One region of the Hahella aquimaris genome, then DNA from elsewhere that is predicted to be linked to it. Evidence: riboswitches for the same ligand, from Rfam matches in the RefSeq annotation. Region 1 holds a riboswitch; each other region holds the start of a gene.
What was found. Region 1 has a riboswitch for cobalamin ahead of O5O45_RS25895 (ribonucleoside-diphosphate reductase subunit alpha). Riboswitches for the same ligand answer to the same signal wherever they lie in the genome.
Positions count from the first base shown of each region.

Region 1 (4,210 bases):
TCAGATTTGAGTTTGGCGAAGAAATAAGGATCACGGTTTAACCTCTACAGATATATGGGAGTTGCTCCGGAGGCAGCGAGCTTTTGTCGTCGCCGTAAACTTTACGCGGACCCGAGTGCGCTGACGCGCATGTCCAACCCAGGGTGCGCAATGCGCCATCGGGATTGCTGACGACCGGTCGAAAGCTGATGACCTTGGGTTCCCCGGCGTTGATGGGGAAAAGGGTAAAGTGCAAGGCTCCGCTCGAATCAAGCTCAGTTGACTGAAAGTAGACCGCCTCGACGTTACTCAGCGCATGCAGTTCTTCTCTCTCTGGCCAGACGCCGGAAAAGGCGTATTTTTCCGCCATGTCCACTCTGACACCCCCCAATAAACCTAAGGCCTCGGTCAGGCGGGCTTTAATCGTCGCGTGGCGCCCGGCGTCCAATGCGAAAGTCAAAGCGATGCAAATCACGGCGATACAGGTAAGGATCTCCAGCCAGCGAAAGCTTCCGACAGCCTGATAAGACGGTCTTAAAACGAGGAGGTCGCCATCAAATTTCGGCGGCGGGCCTGCGTTGAGCGCAGAGACGTCGGCTCCCGACTGAGTTGGAGCGGTTATGAACTGCTGATTGACCCACCTTGCCCGCCAGTTCAAATAGGTCAGAAAAGGAAAGGCGGACAGAATAAAGAGAGGATGCAATGCTTCCGCAAGCGTTGAGGCCGTTATCACCGCCGCAATATAAAGCGCGCTGGTCCACGGGCCGAGCAAAGGATCAGAACGGCCCGCCAGGGAGGAACTGCGCGCGAGATTACCAACCAGAGAGGGAATAAAAAAGTAAAAGAACAGTCCACGCAGCGGCGGCCAGACAGGGTCGCCCGATATAAGCCGATACTTGCGCCAGTTCATGTAATGCCAGAACAGTTCGTATGCGCCCAGCGTTAACACATACAAAAGACAGTGCAGCCACATGGGCGGCGCAAAATAGGGCGTCAGTTTTTCTTTGAAAAAGCGTCGGCGTTCAGGCAAAGCCAGTCCTTAATGCGAAGAAGAAAATTATTAGCAGTTTAGCTGATTTGCATCCTGAACTACTTTTGATTCAGGTAATTACCCGCTTATTTTTTGGGATGACAATGAGGTTGGGCAAACTTCGCCTGTTAGGTCGCCATGAAAACTGTGGGTATGTGAATGTCGCCGTTAGGGATATCAGTGTGGTTTAGCGGTATTGACTGCGCCGGTTTACTGTTTAGAATGGCCGCCTTTTGGAAATTCTCATGGATTTGAATCTAATCATTGGCGTCTTGATCGAGAGTGCGTGTCTCTTCGCCGCAGCTAAACTGCTAAAAGTTTCGCTTGGGTTTATTGAGGCGTTCTTGATCGTTCTTGCGGCGGTTTTGATTGTACACTTTGTCTATGGGCTTCCTGGTTTTCTTCTCGCACTTGGGTTTTATTTGGTGGCGTTGAAGTTAATCACCAAAGCGGATGCCTATTCAGAGATCTTTATTCTTACGCTCATAGGATTAGGCGTCCAGGCGCTACTGAAAAAGTTCTTATTCGCCGTCGTTTTGGCCTGATTTTCTCTAATGCGGCTATGGCCGCGTAGCATCTCCTTTCATCTATATCTAGTATTTACTTTTAATATTCAAAACCATATATTGTGCTTCAGCTATGGTTCACGCCTGTTCACAGGTTGTGCTAAGAGGGAATCCGGTGAGAGTCCGGTACTGACGCGCAGCGGTGTGGGGGAACGAAAGCGACGCGGGCGGAAACGCCCACGCACTGTCCTGAAAGAGGATGGGAAGCGGTCGCCGTAGGTTCGCAAAAACGTGTAAACGCCCCCGAGTCCGAAGACCTGCCATGCTGAAGTTATTCATGCCTTCGCGACTCAGGGTAATGATAAAGCGCCGCTCTATGCGAGGCGATTTTCGTCCTGTCTGTGCGTCGCTTTATGTCCCGGTTCGCGGAGGTTCGGCCAGAACACGCGATAGAGGACAATCCCATGACCGGCAGTTTTTCGTCCCCCAGCGAGGCGCGCGCCTCCAGCTCCCCATCTGTTTCATCCGAGTCACGTACTAATAACGCCTTGCTGCAGGTGATCAAACGCACCGGTCAGGCGGCGCCCTTCGACGACCGCAAAATCGCCATGGCGGTGACCAAGGCGTTTTTGGCGGTGGAAGGACAGTCCGCATCCGGCTCGCCCCGTGTACGGGACTCCGTAGAAAAACTGGTTAAGGACATCGTGGCTCGCCTGCGTCGCCGCAGCCCGGAAGGCGGCTCGGTGCATATCGAAGAAATTCAGGATCTGGTGGAATTGGGCCTGATGCGCGGCGGCTTCCATAAAGTGGCGCGCGCCTATGTGCTGTATCGTGAAGAGCATGCCCGTCAGCGTGCGCCTGCGCCAAGCGAGCAGGCGGGGGAGACCCATCCCGATATCAATGTGAAGTTCGCCGACGGGACGGAAGCGCCGCTGAACATGGGGCGTCTGCGTACGGTGATCAGTGACGCCTGCGCCGATCTGGATGGCGTCAGTGGGGACAAAGTACTACAGGGCGCATTGAAAAACCTGTACAACGGCGTCAAACATAAAGACGTCAACGCCGCGTTGGTCATGGCGGCGCGTCCGCTGATCGAAGAAGAGCCCAACTACTCCTATGTGTGCGCCCGTCTGCTGTTGGACGGCCTGCGCGAAGAATCGCTGAGCTATCTCAATATCGCCGCGTCCGCCACGGAAAGTGAAATGGCGGAACTGTATCCGACCGCGTTCCGCGCCATTATCGAACGCTGCGTGGAACATGAACTGCTGTCGCCAAATCTGCTGCAGTTCGATCTGGAACGACTGGGCGCTGCGCTTAAGCCTGAGCGTGATCGCCAATTCACCTACCTGGGGCTACAGACTCTTTACGATCGCTACTTCATTCACTGGCGCGAGACTCGCCTGGAATTGCCGCAGGCGTTTTTCATGCGCGTCGCCATGGGATTGTCGGTGCAGGAAGACGATCCCAATGCGCGTGCGATTGAGTTCTACAACCTGTTGTCCTCCTTCGATTACATGTGCTCTACGCCGACGCTGTTCAACGCGGGGACCAATCGTCCGCAGTTGTCGTCCTGCTACCTCACCACAGTGCCGGACGATCTTGAAGGCATCTACGGCGCGATCAAGGACAATGCGCTGCTGTCCAAATGGGCGGGCGGTCTGGGTAATGACTGGACGCCGGTGCGTTCTCTGGGCTCCCATATCAAAGGCACTAATGGTAAATCCCAGGGCGTGGTGCCGTTCCTGAAGGTGGTCAACGACACGGCGGTGGCGGTGAATCAGGGGGGCAAACGTAAAGGCGCGGTATGCGCTTATCTGGAGTCCTGGCACCTGGATATCGAAGAGTTCCTGGAACTGCGCAAAAACACCGGCGATGAACGCCGCCGCACCCATGACATGAACTCCGCCAACTGGATTCCAGACCTGTTCATGAAGCGGGTGTTCGAGGATAAGGAGTGGACCCTGTTCTCACCCAGCGACGCGCCTGATCTGCACGATTTGTACGGCTCGGCTTTTGAAGTGCGCTATACCCACTACGAATCCCTGGTGGAATCCGGTGAAATCACCCTGTTCAAGAAAGTGCCTGCGCAGAACCTGTGGCGCAAGATGCTCTCCATGTTGTTCGAAACCGGCCACCCCTGGGTGACTTTCAAAGATCCCTGCAACCTGCGTTCGCCGCAGCAACATGTTGGCGTGGTGCACTCCTCCAACCTGTGTACGGAGATCACGCTGAACACCAGTCAGGACGAAATCGCGGTGTGTAACCTGGGCTCGGTCAACCTGGTCAACCACATTCGCAATGGCGAAATCGACCACGACCGTCTGCGCAACACCGTGTATACGGCGGTGCGCATGCTGGATAACGTCATCGACATCAACTACTACGCGGTTCCCCAGGCGCGCAACGCCAACCTGCGTCATCGTCCCGTGGGTATGGGCCTGATGGGCTTCCAGGATGCGCTGTACAAGCTTGGCCTGCCATACAGCAGCGTCGAAGCGGTGCGCTTCGCCGATCAATCCATGGAGCTGATCAGTTATTTCGCGATCACTGCTTCCTCCAATCTGGCGAAAGAACGCGGCCGCTACGAAACCTATGAAGGCTCCTTGTGGGATCAGGGCGTTCTGCCTATCGATTCTCTGGATCGTCTGGAGCAGGAACGCGGCGCGGAGTTTTGCACGCTGGATCGCGGCCACAG
Region 1 covers NZ_CP132203.1:5,863,186-5,867,395, forward strand. Annotated here, with positions in the region: gene O5O45_RS25880 (type II secretion system F family protein) at 1-34, opposite strand, end outside; gene O5O45_RS25885 (pilin) at 38-1,009, opposite strand; gene O5O45_RS25890 (hypothetical protein) at 1,255-1,554, shown strand; cobalamin riboswitch at 1,632-1,854, shown strand; gene O5O45_RS25895 (ribonucleoside-diphosphate reductase subunit alpha) at 1,980-4,210, shown strand, end outside.

Region 2 (4,210 bases), 1.0 Mb from region 1:
CGAATTAGGCGTTGTTCCGCCATTACCGCTGTCACCGCCGCCACAACCCGCCATCGTCGCAAACGCCAGGGTTAAACCCGCCCATCTCAACGTTGTTGCTATACTCTGTTGCATGCCCGCGTCCTCTTAGTTATTAAACAAGAAACTAAAATAAATGCTGTAAAGTCACAAAATAGTGACGTCCGGGAGAGGGGAAACCGTTAAAGGCTTCAACGACCTCATCGGTCACATTGTTTGCGCTGACTTCAACGGTCGTTTCGCCATCGGACCAGCGACCCACTACATCGACAATGTTTTGATCTTCCACTTCCGTTTCCTGGGCGCTGTCGTAATACGCCCCGGATTCATGGCGATATTCGACAGACGTGGTGATACGACCGATATTCCAGGCGGCGGATAAAAAGTGGGAATAGGTGTAAGCGCCCGCCAGTTGCTTGCCGTGCAGGTCACGGGCGTCTGACAGGTTTTCTGTGTCCTGGGCGGTGCTTCTGGCGATAAACGTCCAGGCGGGAACAGGTCGATACATGGCGTCCACTTCCACTCCGCTAACCCTTGCTTTGCCGACATTCTCAAAGCGGCCGACTCCCCTTGAGTCATAAGAGGGGACGATAGCATCTTTTAAATCCCGATAGAAATAGGCTGCAGATACACTAAAACTATCTACGCCCACTTCAAATCCGATGTCGCCGTTCAATGCTGTTTCCGGTTGCAACTCACTATTACCAATGAAGAATCCTCTATCGCCGAACTTCTCCGCTAACTGAGGGAACCTCACATCTCGGGAAGCATTCGTTTTTAGAGACAGCCAATCTGTCAGACGATAGCGAACGCCAGCCTGCAAAGAGTGATATTGAGCGGAATCGGTGGCTTCCTCGGTGCGCCCGCTCAAAGACGCAGCAGGGGTTTCGTCTTTAAGGAAATACTGGCGTGCGCTAAGACGCACCAGCCAAATGTCTTCCACATCCGCCCACTCATCCTGAACGCCCAATAGATAGGTCATGCGCTCAAACTCCTGCTTCTGGCTGCGCCCAGTCAGATCTTCTTCTTGGTAAGTTTCCCGGCGCGCTTCCAACGTAGCGGAGAGCAGATGCAAGCCGATTGAATAGGAGCCATATAACTCGGCGCCGACCACATCTGTGTCAGCGCGCGTTTTCTGCACGCCCAGGCCGATTCGGCTTTGACTGTCGTCATAACGCTCTTCTTGGGTGGACCAGAAAATACGCCCCGAATAATTTTCCTGCGCATTTCTGGCGAAGCTCAGTTTGCTCTGCAGACGAGTGAAATCAGTATCCAGGCTAGTCCGCGTACTCTCCAGGTTGGCGATATCGGGCAAATGCTGGTCTTTATTAAAGTGCTGCGCCATCAGTTGCAAGTCCGTGCGATCCGAGAGGCTGCGCTCCGCCATCAGCATGCCGTTGAACTGACTGAAGTCTGCGTTGCGACGGCGCTCCACGCGATCATCGTAGGGATTAAATTCAGTCTGGTTATCGTTCAGCATCTCGAAGTCGTTATCACTGCCGAGATAATCAAGGGACGCGAGGTAGTTGGTTTCGCCCACACTATCGGCGAAGGTAAGCGCCCCTTTGCGACTGTTGAATGAGCCATATCCAAGACTCAATTGCCTGAGGGGCTTGCTGAAGCGCAGGGACTTGATATTAATAGCGCCGCCAACGCCAGAGTAGCCCAGCTGAATCGGCGTCGCGCCCTTATAAATTTCAATCTGTTCAATACCGCTCAGCAGTATCTGACTCAAGTCCACCGAGCCGCCAGTCGCGTCGTTCAGCAATACCCCATCAAGATAAACGTTCACCTGCTTACTGGTAGAGCCACGCAGATAAACGGCGGAGTATGATCCCAGTCCACCGCTCTGCCGTACTTGAACGCCGGTTTCATTTTTCAGCACGTCTGCGACGGTCGCGACTTTCGAGTCGAATTGCTCGCGCTTGATCACCTTCACAAAGCCAGTTTGATACTCCGCGTCAATCTCATCCGCAGATGGAGCCTTGGCTTCGACGACAACAGGCTCCAACTCTTCCGCGCGAACGGCGGTCAGTTGTGAGCCAACTAAAAGCAAAAGGGTTACAAGCCTCATAATGTTCCGAAAGAGTAGCGCCAGTGGATGCAATTGTTACGCAGCGAATACAAGCACAGAGGGAAAGGAGTCGAGTCAGACGAATCCCGGCAAAGCCCTCCGCTAAGCCACGCGATCAGCAGGCGTCAGGCCGGTCTCCGGGCTTATGAGTGGCGAGGCCGGCGACAACGTCTTCCCGCGAATACGCAGTGACAGGGAGTTGTCGTTTGACTCATTTACCGTTGCGGGGGCAGCGTCGGATTTAAACCGACTTCCCGTTTCATCCCTTGAACGAATGTTCTCAGGACACCTGATGCAATGGGGGCGTAAGCTAAATGGCCGCCCCAGCAAAGTCAAGGCGCGCAAAGCGCCTCGCTGAAATCACAGGCCCCGCAGTGGCGGCAACCTGTTGATAACTATCTAAATGTGAAGAGCATCTCGTTTATCCCAACGTTTCAACCTGGGACTGCTCGCTTAGCTGTCAGAGCGGAACAGGCAGTGTTTAGCGTAATCCGTCGCCTCATTGGCCGTCCAGTCGCCCTTCGGCTTGGTCGCCATATCCTCACACCAGTCCTTGCTTCCCACCTCCGGAGAACAGCCAGCCAAAGCGCCCAAGCTCAACCCCACCACCAATAGCCAAGAAGATACGCGTTTAATCGCCATAGGAAATCCTGAATAACAAGTCATCAATTCATCTTTAGCGAGCAAGTATACAGGAGAGAGATAGAAATTGGAGTGACTGCCGGCCCCTAGCTGTCGACCTCTCTGAAGATATGGGTCACCAGCACAAACAACGCTAAAACAGTGTATTAAGGACATGCTTCAGATGCGTGCGCGTAAAGTGAAACATTCAACCACACCCCTGAATATGTTGTTCCACAATCCCGATATCCCATGCTTTCAATAAAGTAGACTACCGACATTTCCATCCACCAACCTATAAAAAGCAAGCATAATAAGGCAGCAAAAATAATTCCTCCCTGCGCTTTTTTAAAGAATGCCGAATCTAATCTCCGGTCGATCACTCCTGTGATAGTGATAACCGTGACGACAAGCGGCAGTAGCAGGTAACGCACGCCGCCCTTAACCTCAATTGCGCTAACCCCATTGGCTGCCGCCTGCTGTTCTGAATAAACGATAGATATGAAGTGAAAGACGAAAACGGCCGTCAGCAGTTGTAAAAGAACAATAAGCAAAATTTTGCCGTACCTAGACTTTATCACTGGTAACTCACACTGCCCGAACAAAAGGCTTACAATTCATAATACTCACCGTACAAATGCAACATTTGTTTTTGCTCGACGGGAAATTTCCAAACTAGCCTCCATCTCCCTCGACGACGCCTGTCACTATTTCGATTTGCGACTCAAAAAGTTACTCTTTTCCGAGTTTCGAAGTAAAAGGCGTAAGCACAATGCAACTGGACCAACTAACTTTCTTCCTCCAACAAACCCTCACGGATGAAAGGTTCGATAATGCTGAGAAACAGGCGTTGCTGGCGATGCTTGAGACTTTACAGCCGGATCAGGTGCGTTTCATGCGTAATCGCGCCTTTGAATTAACCCGTCCGTTGATCGTCAATGGAGGCGATGGGGCGCTCAGAGCATTGAAGTGGCTGGAGCGGGTGATCAAGGCCCTGGACTCGGGGGAGGATGAGAGCAATTTAACGCGGGCTTACTTCAGCCCAGGAGAGCAATGTCGTCGTGCAATCATCGAGCGCATACGTCATGCTCAAAGCAGTTTGCAGATCTGCGTTTTCACCATTTCTGACGACAAAATCGCGGACGAAATTATTAACGCCCATAAAAGGGGGCTAAAAATCCGCATCATTACGGACAATGACAAGTCCTTCGATCGCGGCAGCGACATCAATCGATTTAAAGAAGCCGGCATTTCTGTGAAGATGGACGATGAACCCCACCATATGCACCATAAATTCGCTTTGATCGATGACAGCGTGCTGATTCACGGCAGCTTTAACTGGACTCGCAGCGCCAGCACTTATAACCAGGAAAACATCGTGGTTACTGATCACCCCGGCCTCGTCAAAGAGTTCTCCGGAGAGTTCGCCAAGCTATGGCGCACCTTCTCTGACTAAGACGTGAACGAATAAAAATTGTCATTAAATCTCACTCGCTA
Region 2 covers NZ_CP132203.1:4,859,535-4,863,744, forward strand. Annotated here, with positions in the region: gene O5O45_RS21420 (NHL repeat-containing protein) at 1-114, opposite strand, end outside; gene O5O45_RS21425 (TonB-dependent receptor plug domain-containing protein) at 146-2,092, opposite strand; cobalamin riboswitch at 2,204-2,400, opposite strand; gene O5O45_RS21430 (DUF3012 domain-containing protein) at 2,546-2,734, opposite strand; gene O5O45_RS21435 (hypothetical protein) at 2,881-3,267, opposite strand; gene O5O45_RS21440 (phospholipase D-like domain-containing protein) at 3,486-4,169, shown strand.
Region 2: it holds a riboswitch for cobalamin, as region 1 does, so the genes downstream of both, O5O45_RS21425 (TonB-dependent receptor plug domain-containing protein) here and O5O45_RS25895 (ribonucleoside-diphosphate reductase subunit alpha) in region 1, are expected to answer to the same signal.

Region 3 (4,210 bases), 180 kb from region 1:
CACTTACTTTGGATTGCTGCAGGTCATTGATGCCTTGGGACTAAAGGCGCTGGAAATTCCCGTTGACCCGAAAAGCGGACTCAGCCTGGAGGCGCTGCAACTGGCCTTGGAGCAATGGCCGGTCAAGGCCTGCGTGGCCATGCCCAACTTCAGCAATCCCCTGGGGTGTTTGATGCCGGATGAGCGCAAGGAGCAACTGGTGCGCTTGTTGGAAGCCCGCAGCGCGCCCTTGATCGAGAACGATATCTACGGCGAGTTAGGCTTTTCCGGCCTACGGCCGCGAGCAGCGAAAAGCTATGATCGCGCCGGGGGCGTGCTTTACTGTTCGTCGTTTTCCAAATCAATCGCCCCAGGTTTGCGGGTGGGGTGGATGGCGCCGGGGCGCTGGCGGACGCGGGTCGGCTACCTGAAGTTCGCCAGCACGTTGGCCTGCCCGAGCTTGCCGCAGATGGCGGTGGCGCATTATCTGGCGCAGGCGGATTTCGATCGCCATCTGCGACGTATGCGGCATGAGTTCTCAGTGCATGTGGAACGCATGACGACGGCGGTGTTGCGGTATTTTCCCGCTGGCGTGCGGGTGTCGCAACCGACGGGTGGTTTTGTGCTGTGGGTGGAGCTGGAGGAGGACTGCGATACGGTCGCGCTGTATCGCAAAGCGTTGGCCGCCGGCGTGAGCATCGCGCCAGGAACCCTGTTCAGCGGCAGTGGCGACAAGTACAGACACTGCCTGCGGCTTAATTGCGCGGCGCCCTGGACGGCGGAGGCGGAAGAAGCGATCCGCCAGTTGGGCGTTTGGCTGCGCGCAGGCTAAGCGGGATTACCAGCCGAAGCTGAAAGTGGGGTCAATGAAGAACATGACGCCGCTATAACAGGCTAGCATCAGAAAGCTGCTGATAAAGCCGTGAAAAGCAGTCTTGTAGCCGGCTTCTTCGTCCTTCTTGATAAGAAAGCGATAGCCGGCGAAACAACTCAAGCCAATCACAAACAAAGCCACCAAGGCGAAGCCGCCGTTGACCACCTGCATATTGATGATGAAATTCTCTCGCGCCTTTGCAGCCTCGGTCGCTTCGTCCGGATACAGGATAAAAGAGCCCGGCAGCAATGGGTGGGCGGTGGCTTCAATGGTGTAGCGATAGAAAGGCCAGAAGCGTCCGCAACGGGCGAGCAGGCGATTGCCTTCCTGGTCACTGACTACGGCGTTGGCGGCGAATAACGGGCCGCCGCAAAGGTCGAACTCCTTTTTCACCTCTTCCCGGCTGTGCAATTCGACACTGCGTTCGATGCTCACCGGGGACCAACCGGTCAGATTGAAGACGGTGTATTCCAACAGGCTCAAGCCATAGGCCAATCCTGCATACATAAACACGAGGAACAGCAGACGTTTCAGAATGAGTCCATGGCGGGACAAGGGCGCGTCGGTCATACAGTCTTATTCTTGTCGGTAATTACGGGAGCGTAAAACTGACACAATCTTGCAGACAGGTCCAGAGCCCCTCTTTGGCTTTCTGGACTTAAAATGACCAATTCATGATAATGTGGGCCGCAATGGTTCCAGTTGCTCAAAACTCGATCACTTTCGATAAGAGCAGGATTAAATGGGAATCCGGTGGGCGCCACTTTATGCGCGTCCGATCAGCCGGAGCTGTCCCCGCAACTGTGAGCGAAGAGTTCGTCCCGGATAACGCCGCCCCTCCTTATCGCGACGTTATCAAAGGCCACTGAGTGGAGACTGTCTCCAGTTCGGGAAGGCGGGGCAGGACTGTGAAACGCAAGCCAGGAGACCTGCCATTGTTCGACTCCCATTCGGAGCCTGTTTTATCCGACCGTAAACGGGGAATTTACGCCGGATTCGCACCTCGCATCGATTCAAGGCGGCATCTGCATGTTGGTTAAGGCTTTTCGGGCCCTGGGATTGCTATCAGCGCTTACTTTCACACTTTCCGTCAAAGCGGGCGATGCGCGCGCGGCTGAGCCCACGGTCATGTCGGTCAATCAGTGCGTTGACCAAATGATGGGGTATCTCGCCCCGGAAAATCTGGTGTCGGTCACCTGGCTCAGCCATCAGCCCTCTGAGCTGGAAATTGCACCGACCTTGCGTGACATTCCCGCCAACTTTGGTTTTATCGAGCAGGTGCTGAAACTCCGGCCGGATATCGTGATGGCGGGCCAGTATGGCGCATCCTCGCTCAAGCCGTTGGTGCGGAAGTTCAATATGCGTTGGGTGGAGATCCCGTTGCCGCAATCCCTTGATGATCTGGAGGCAAGCTGGAAGCTAGTGGGCGAAGCAGTGCGCAAACCCGAACAAGCGGCGGCGATCGTCAGCGGGTTGCGGAAATATTTCGCCGAGATTCATGGGCGGATAGCGGACAAGCAAGTCAGGGCGCTGATCCTGAACGCCAATGGCTGGATCGCTGGCGAGGGTAATTTCCAGGATGCCTTTCTGGACGCTATCGGCGTGATTAACGTGGCGAGCGAGCAAGGCGTGCAAGGCTGGGGACAAGTGGATCTGGAGACCTTGGTGCGCTGGCGACCGGATTTGCTGTTGATGATAAGCAACAGCTATGACAGCGAGGCGCTGGCCACCACCTGGGTGGAGCATCCGTTGCTGCAGCGCCGTCCTGCCCGTTTTAAACCGCTGTATATCCCCGCCGACTGGCTCTCCTGCGGAACCCCCGCCATGACCCTGGCGGCCCAGAAGGTGGCGGAGCATATCTTGGCGCAAGAGCGCAAAGCGCCTGGGGCGGAGACTGCGAATGACTTATAACCGTTTGCTGCTGATTCTGAGCGTGGCGCTGGTCTTTTTGATAGGTCTGTCTTTGTGCACCGGTCGGGTGACCGGGGTGAGCTGGCCGGGGTGGGATCTGGAAACTCAATTGATTTTATGGGAAATCCGTTTGCCGCGGACACTGCTGGCGCTGCTATGTGGAACTGTATTGGCGTTGTCCGGCGCTGTGTTGCAGGGATTGTTACGCAACCCGTTGGCGGACGCTGGCGTACTGGGGGTTTCCTCCACGGCGGCGCTGAGTTCGGTGTGCGCCATCTACTTTGGTTTTTCCGCCAGTGGCCTGTTTACGCCTGTGGCGGGCATTATCGGCGCCATGTTGGGATTGCTGGCGCTGGTGGCGATCGTCGGGTCGGAAGCGGGCATTGTGATGATCATCCTCGCCGGCGCAGCGATTAACTCCTTCAGCTCGGCGCTGACGGCGCTGGCCTTGAATATGGCGCCGAATCCTTTCGCGGTGCAGGACATTCTGTTCTGGCTGATGGGGTCATTTGAACATCGCACCCTGCAGCACTTTTATCTGGCGGCCCCGCCCGCACTGTTGGGCATTGCGTTGCTGTTCAGCGTGTCGCGTTCCCTGGATGTCCTGTCGCTGGGGGAGAATACCGCTCGCTCCATGGGCGTGCGTCTGCAGAAAGTGCAATGGGTGGCGGGCCTGGGCGTGGCGCTGGCGGTCGGGGCCAGCGTGGCGGTGAGCGGCGTGATTGGTTTCGTGGGGCTGGTGGTGCCTCACATGCTGCGGCCGTTTACCGAGTGGCGGCCTGGGCGATTGCTGGTTCCCAGCGCCCTGGCGGGCGCCAGCCTGATGTTGCTGACCGATATCTCCGTACGCTGTCTGCCACCGGGGCCGGAGCTGCGCGTTGGCGTCATTACGGCATTGTTGGGCGGGCCGTTCTTCCTCTGGCTGCTGCGCCACCTGCGCAAGGCGGAGGCGCTAGTATGAGCGAGGCGTTGAGTCTGGAACTCAGCGGATTGCAAGTGGGTTATCCCGGCGCCCCGGTTTTATCCGATGTCAGCTTCCGTCTGCCATCCGGACAACTCACGGCGATACTGGGCAGTAACGGCGCTGGCAAGTCCACCCTGTTGAAAACCATCGTCGGTCTGATCCCCAAGTTATCCGGCGCGATGCGACTGCAAGGTCTGGACCTGTGTGAGATGGCGCCAAAACAGCGGGCGCAGCATATCTCTTATCTGGATCAGGACACCGACTGTCACTGGCCTCTGAGTGTGGAAACCCTGGTCGGTCTAGGGCGGTTTCCAGCGCAGACCCATCGCAGCAGATTAAGCGCGCAGGATCAGGCCCTGATTCAGAACGCCATGCGGCAAGCGGACGTGACGCACTTGGCGCAGCGCACTGTCACCCGTTTGTCCGGCGGCGAGCGGGCCAGGGTGATGCTGGCGCGGGCGCTGGCGGTAGACGCTCCCGTA
Region 3 covers NZ_CP132203.1:6,044,381-6,048,590, forward strand. Annotated here, with positions in the region: gene O5O45_RS26760 (aminotransferase-like domain-containing protein) at 1-811, shown strand, start outside; gene O5O45_RS26765 (hypothetical protein) at 818-1,423, opposite strand; cobalamin riboswitch at 1,530-1,804, shown strand; gene O5O45_RS26770 (ABC transporter substrate-binding protein) at 1,883-2,764, shown strand; gene O5O45_RS26775 (FecCD family ABC transporter permease) at 2,754-3,725, shown strand; gene O5O45_RS26780 (ABC transporter ATP-binding protein) at 3,722-4,210, shown strand, end outside.
Region 3: it holds a riboswitch for cobalamin, as region 1 does, so the genes downstream of both, O5O45_RS26770 (ABC transporter substrate-binding protein) here and O5O45_RS25895 (ribonucleoside-diphosphate reductase subunit alpha) in region 1, are expected to answer to the same signal.